Regions from separate parts of the Mesorhizobium sp. M0563 genome, predicted to be linked through region 2. Evidence: riboswitches for the same ligand, from Rfam matches in the RefSeq annotation. Region 2 holds a riboswitch; the other holds the start of a gene.
What was found. Region 2 has a riboswitch for glycine ahead of NKI50_RS28990 (D-amino acid dehydrogenase). Riboswitches for the same ligand answer to the same signal wherever they lie in the genome.
Positions count from the first base shown of each region.

Region 1 (3,406 bases), on a different contig from region 2:
GTACCGATGAAGCTCTTCAGCACCGTGTTCTTTGCCATCGTCGCCGCGAGCTCGGTCAGCGCTTCCGCTTCGCTTGCAGCGGCGGGCAAGGCCAATGGACGGTCGAGCCGGATCGACTTCGGCACTGCCTGGCTGATCAGCGTCTCGACCGAGGGAACGCCGATCGTGGCCAGCATGGCTCTGACGTCTTGGAGGCCCGGGCCGATATGGCGAGCCGAGAAGGGGTAGGGTGCTGCGGTCATCTTGCTGGTCCTGCTATCAACCAATATGGGCTTTGTAAGCGGCTTCATCGAGGAGGCCGTCGAGCTGGCTCTCATTGGCCAGCTTCATCTTCCACAGCCAGCCGTCGCCGGTTGCCGCCGAATTGACGAGCGAAGGATCGGCCGACAGCGCGGTGTTGGCTTCGGTGATCTCGCCGTCGACCGGTGCGTAGACGTCCGATGCCGCCTTGACCGATTCGACCACCACGGCCGTATCGCCCTTGGCCAGCTTTTTCCCTGGCTCAGGCAGTTCGACGAAGACGAGGTCACCGAGCTGCTGCTGCGCGTAATCGGTGATGCCGACGGTGGCGATGCCGCCCTCGACGCGAAGCCATTCGTGATCTTCGGTGAAATAGGTCTTTGCCATTGAAATCATCCTTTGCGGTAGCGATGGGGCGTGAAGGGCAAGGGGTGGATGTCGACCGGGATTTTCGTCCCGCGGACATCGGCGAACAGTCTTGTGCCGGGCTTGGCAAGCGGCGTCCGGACGTAGCCCATTGCCACCGGATGACCGGCCGAGGGGCCGAAGCCGCCTGAGGTGACATGGCCGGCAGGGTTGCCGTCGGCGTCGAAAAGGGCAGCACCGGCGCGCACCGGCTGGCGGCCGTCCGGCTTCAGGCCGACGCGTTTTTGCGCCGGGCCGCGCTCCAGGATGGCGCGCAATGCATCGGCGCCGATGAACGCGCCAGAGGCGCGAACCTCCTTGGGGATGGCCCACATCAGCCCGGCGCTCGCCGGATCGATCTCCGGCGTGATGTCCAGCCCGTGCAGGCACAGTCCTGCTTCGAGCCGCAGGCTGTCGCGGGCGGCAAGGCCGATCCACATCACTCGCTCGTCCTCGAGCAACCTGGTGACGAGGGTTCGCGCGTCCGCTTCCGGCAGGCCGATCTCGAAACCGTCTTCGCCGGTATAGCCCGACCGGCTCATGAACCAGTTTTCGCGCGGCTCGATGCCGTGCATGAACACCAGCGAACCGGTCTCGATGCCGGCGCGGGAAAGGGCAGCCCATGCCTCGGGGCCCTGGATGGCCAGGAAGACGCGGTCGAGCGCGTCCACCTTCACGTCGAAATCCTCGGCAAGTTCACGCAGATGCTTTTCGTCGGCGGCGGCGTTGCCGGCATTGGCGACCATCATGAAGCGCTCGACGCCGAGCTTGGTGACGATCAGATCGTCGAGTATTCCGGCGGCCTCATTGAGGAAGAACGTGTATTTGGACTGGGAAACCTGAAGCGCGCCGGCATCGAACGGGCAGGCGCGGTTCAGAAGCGCTGCTGCGCCCGGGCCGCTGATTTCGAACAGCTTCATGTGCGAGATGTCGAACAGGCCGGCATGCTCGCGGCTGTGAAGATGCTCCTTCATCACGCCGGCCGGATAGGTCAGCGGCATCGACCAGCCGGCGAAGGCGCCGAAGCGCGCACCGGCTGCCATGTGCAGATCTTCGAGGGGAAGGTGTTTGGTGTCGTCGCCCGTCATGTCATCTCCAGAGTCGCACGCAAGCGGTCGCGAATGGCGACCAGTCCGTGCCCCTCTGTCTGAAGCCTGAGAGACTCGCGCCCCGTAACTCTGTCGGCAGCGCTTACACCTTCGGCGCGGGGGCAAGCCCCGACTTTCCAGAGTGTCTTTCCCGTCTACGGTTCTTTTGCCTGAGAGATTTCGGGCGATTTCCCCTTCGGCGGCAGCTCTCGCTGCTCTCTCCCGCAAACAGGTAGGACTCGGTTAAGAGCCCTCGACTCGTCATCCATAGCCCGTGGACGACACCTTGTCACCTGCCAGCGACATTTTTACTGGCAGTCTTCTGCGGGCCTTCTTTACAGGCAAGCCTTCGCTAACCACGCCGCTTGCCGGTTTCTCAAGACCTTGCTGATATGCCGGATAAGGGCCGGCAATTGCCGGCGGCGGGCGGGGAACAAAATGGGCGAATTGATCATGAGCGCGCCAGTGGCCGGGCTGACCTCGAAAAATCGGATCACGGCGGAAGACGTGGTCATGCTGCGCGGCGAAGTGTTCGGCGACGGCGTGGTAACGCGCGGCGAGGCCGAGGCGCTGTTTGCGCTCGACGCGACGGCGAGGGACAAATGCGCGGAATGGCTCGAGTTTTTCGTCGAGGCCGTCACCGACTTCATCGTCCACCAGGAACAGCCGGCCGGCTATGTTTCCCAGGACAATGCCGACTGGCTGATCCGGGCGATTTCGCGCGACGGCATGGTTGACAGCCGAACCGAACTCGAGCTGCTAGTGCACGTGCTGGAAGTTGCCAAATCATCGCCGAGCACGCTTTCCGGCTATGCGCTGGAGCAGGTCGCTCATGCGGTCGTGGATGGCAAGGGGCCGCTGACGACCGGCGGCAGGCTTATCCCTGGGTCGATAGCCAAGGCTGAGGTCGAGCTGTTGCGCCGCATCCTTTACGCCTATGGCGGCGATGGCAACATCGCCATCAGCCGCGCCGAGGCCGAGGTGCTGTTCAAGATCAACGAGCGGACAGTGGCGGGCGACAATGATCCGTCGTGGAACGATCTGTTCGTCAAGGCGATCGCCAATTTCGTCATGTGTTCGGCCGGCTACGAAGCGCCGGTGCGCGATGTGGCGCTGCGCCGGGATGCTTTTTTCGAGCAGGCCGATCCGGAGATCGGCGGTTTCTTCAGCCGCATGGTGTCGGGTGGCCTGTCCGGCATTATGGAGGCCTATCGTTCACCGGGCGACGTCGAGGCCGAATGGGAATCGAGGAACAACGCAGCCGAGGCTCTGGCCCGCCGCGCCGAGACGGTCGATGCCGGCGAGGCGAAATGGCTGGCTGAACACATCGGCGACCGGCCGCTGCAGGAGAACGAGCGTGCGTTGCTGACGCTGATCAAGCACGCCTCGCCGGAAATCCACCCGGCGCTCAAGCCGCTGATCGACAAGGTCGCATAACAGGTCGCCAACCTATTGCTTGGCAGGTTCCGGCTTGGCGCCGGTGTCGAACCGCGACATCCATTTGAAGCTGCCGAACCAGTAGCGGCGCACGCCGCCTATGGTGCCGTCAGCGGTACGCGCGCCGATCCAGTTGTTGACGTATTGGATGAGGCGGACATCGTCCGGCCGCATGGCAAACGCCTCCGGCGTCCGCAACAGCGGACCGCCCACCATTTTCAATTTCGCGTCATAGA
Region 1 covers NZ_JAMYQV010000001.1:481,178-484,583, forward strand. The annotation lists gene gcvP (aminomethyl-transferring glycine dehydrogenase) at 1-242, opposite strand, end outside; gene gcvH (glycine cleavage system protein GcvH) at 259-627, opposite strand; gene gcvT (glycine cleavage system aminomethyltransferase GcvT) at 633-1,733, opposite strand; glycine riboswitch at 1,882-1,968, opposite strand; gene NKI50_RS02360 (hypothetical protein) at 2,172-3,170, shown strand; gene NKI50_RS02365 (transporter substrate-binding domain-containing protein) at 3,183-3,406, opposite strand, start outside.
Region 1: another riboswitch for glycine. It lies ahead of gcvT (glycine cleavage system aminomethyltransferase GcvT); the one in region 2 lies ahead of NKI50_RS28990 (D-amino acid dehydrogenase).

Region 2 (3,406 bases):
TCCACAGCTGCGACCGAATCCTCGCAGTCCATGATCGCGGTGATCGCCGATTCCAGACGCACGTCGGAGATGTCGGCGTCATCGACCTTGCCGATCGGCGACGTCGGGTCGATGACGATCTCGATATGGATTCCGTTGTTCTTCAACAGGAAGTGAGTCGGCGTGTTCGCCTCGCCCAGATAGCCGACGAACTGCTCCGGCTTCTTCAGCTTCACCGCCTTGCCATCGACCGTCGTCAGCGCCAGCGCGCCGTCCGCCAGCACGATCTTCTGGACGTCGCTCCAACTCGCACCGCCAAGCGGAACGCTCTCGTCGAGGAATTTGCGCGCCCAGGCGATCACCTTCTCACCGCGCACGGCATTGTACCCCCTCCCCTTCTCCGCGCCATCGGCTTCCGGAATGGCGTCCGTGCCGTAAAGCGCATCATAGAGTGAGCCCCAGCGCGCATTGGCGGCGTTCAGCGCATAGCGCGCATTTATCACCGGCACTACCAGCTGCGGCCCCGCGACAGTTGCGATCTCCGGATCGACGTTCTTCGTCGAAACGCTGAAATCCGGCCCTTCCGGCACTAGATAGGAAATCTCCGTTAGGAAGTCCCTGTACTTCGCCAAATCCTCCGGCTGGCCGTTGCGGCGATGCCAGTGGTCGATCTTCTCCTGGATCTCGTCGCGGAACGCCAGCAGCTCGCGGTTGCGGGGGGTAAGATCGTTCACGATCGATGAGAAAGACGCCCAGAAGGCTGAATTGCCGATGCCCGTGCCCGGTAGCGCCTCGTCACGCATGAAGTCGTGCAGCTCCCGCGCGATTTTCAGCCCGGCAGTCTCGATGCGGACAGCGTTTAGCTGCTGGTTGTCCACCTTATCCTCCTATACCACCAGACGATTGTCGACAGGAAGATCTTGTGCGACGACCTCAGCCAACATCGCTGATGTCGCGGCAGACAGTGTCCAGCCAAGGTGCCCGTGGCCGGTGTTATAGTAAACGCCCGGCGCCTTCCCTTTGCCGACACGCGGCATCATGTTCGGCATCATAGGACGGAGGCCCGCCCATGGCACGATGCGGTTCGTGTTGACGCCCGGAAAGAGTTGCCGCGTCCAGTCTACCAGAGGTCTTACCCGGTCATCCCTTATGTCCCGGTTCTGGCCGTTGAACTCTGCGGTCCCAGCCACTCGGAAGTGCGCTTCGCCAAGCCGGCTGGTCACGATTTTGGCCCTGTCGTCGAGGATACTCACCCAGGGAGCGGCTTCCTGTGCCGCATTGTCCCCCAGCTGTATCGTGATCGAGTAGCCCTTGACAGGATAGATGTTGAGACGATCGCCCAGCATCGCCGCGAAGTCACGGCTGTTCGAGCCCGCGCATACGACGATCGCGTCGGCTTCGATAACCTGCGCCGGGGCAGCTTGGCTCGAGTACGTCACCCTGAAGCGACCGCGTCGCTCAATTCTTGTCACCGACGCGTCGTAGTGGAAACTTCCACCGCGCCGTTCGCATGCGCGGGCCAAGCCGGTGGTATACTTGTGGATGTCACCTGTTGAGTCCGAAGGTGTGTAGAACCCACCATAGAAAGCGCCCTGCAAGGCCGGCTCAATGGACGCGATCTCGCCAGCCGTGACCGGCCGCCTGTCAAGGCCCCCTTCGATGAGGAGTTGGTTGACTTTCGTGCCGTGGTCGAAGCCCGGCTTGTCCCAATAGACATGAAGTATCCCGCGACGAACGTGGTCGAAATCGATCCTCTCACGCTCAGCGATGTCAAACATGTGCCTGCGCGCAGCGATAGCCAAACGGGTGGTGGCAACAGTATTCTCGCGGTACTTCGCGATATGGGATACAAATTCCGCAAGCCAGCTATACTTGTGCCATGTCGGCGCCGGGTTGATGAGGAGTGGCGCATCGCGCCTCGCCATCCACTTGATGCCTTTTAAGATGGTCGACCAGTGGTTCCAGACTTCCGCATTGCTCGCTGATAACTGGCCGCCGTTTGCAAACGAGGTCTCCATTGCGGCATAGCGCTGACGCTCTAGCACGGTGACCTCATAGCCGTGTTCCAAAAGGGTATAGGCTGTCGACACGCCGGTAATGCCGGCACCAATCAAAACAATCTTGGGCATTTCGCTCTCCAGACAAGACAATGGGTTCAGGCCAGTCGGCCCGCGGCTCTTCCCCAAATCTGTCACTGTACCTGAGAGCTTGACCGGGTGGCCCGGCTTTCCCCTTCGGTGGACGCTCTGGCGTCTCTCTCCAGATTGTTCGGCGGCACGGTCGCTTGTACCTGAGAGTTTCCTTGGGGGGTTGCTCCGTCGGTGTCGGCAACGTGCCGATCTCTCCCGTACTGCCTATCGAACAGTCCGTTTATAGCTCCGTCCAACGATGGTTACAGCCACGCTTGCCCCTCAATGGTGAAACAGGCCCATCATTTTCGCCAGCAAGCTGAAACGCGTGAACTGAGGATGCCCGTTTCTTCGGCAACCAGCGGGACACTCGAACATCTCATGGAGCATGTTCTCAGGCCCCCGAACCACGGAGCCGCTTATGTCAATGCGCTGCTCGCCGCCGTCGGCTACAACTGCCTCTTGCTCAACTGGCTTAGGCTTTTGTTTGCCTACTTCCTAGCCCTGTTCGCAACCGCCGCAGCGCCGCCGGTTCAGCCGCGATCAGCCTAACCGAAGTGCCGATACCGCCCAGCCGACCGCCGTAAGTTTGGAATGGTTTAGGCAAAACTCACGCTCAGGTGAAAAGAAACGGTCGCGTATCGGCTATGATTGCAACGATGGCACCTTTTGAATGGAGTAGCGTTTCATTGAGCGTCCGATCTTGCAACGAGCGTTTCGGACCGCTAATGCCACATCTTGGTTTCGCATCTAGGGTATCGGGATGATAGATGACCTTGACCGGCGGATCCTCGGCGTCCTGCAAAAGAACAACAGGTTTTCGTTCGCCGAGCTTGCGGATCTCGTGGGCTCCTCTGCTGCCTCATGCATGCGCCGCGTGAATAAGTTACGCGCCGACGGCGTTATCACCGCTGATATCTCCCTGGTTGATCCCAAAGCGCTCGGGAAGTCGCTGATCGTGGTCGTAACGGTGGAGCTTGATCGCGAGCGTTTAGATCTTGTCGATGACTTCAAGCGAGCAATGAGGGCGGCGAAAGAGGTCACCCAATGCTATATGGTGACAGGTGATGCTGACTTCGTTCTTATTGTAGCAGTGGAGGACGTCGAGGCCTTTGACGTTTTTGTAAAGACCAAACTCTACACAAATCCCAATGTGCGCAAGTTCAAGAGCATGATTGCGCTGGACCGCGTGAAGTTCGAGCCCCGGACGCTAGTATAGCGTTGTACGGCTGAACGTTTCCGCCACTCCTGCCCCCATTTTGAAGCGTCCGTTGCGGCTAGAGGGCCAGTTTGATCGC
Region 2 covers NZ_JAMYQV010000035.1:1,789-5,194, reverse strand. The annotation lists gene NKI50_RS28995 (malate synthase G) at 1-782, opposite strand, end outside; gene NKI50_RS28990 (D-amino acid dehydrogenase) at 867-2,108, opposite strand; glycine riboswitch at 2,247-2,337, opposite strand; gene NKI50_RS28985 (Lrp/AsnC family transcriptional regulator) at 2,872-3,327, shown strand.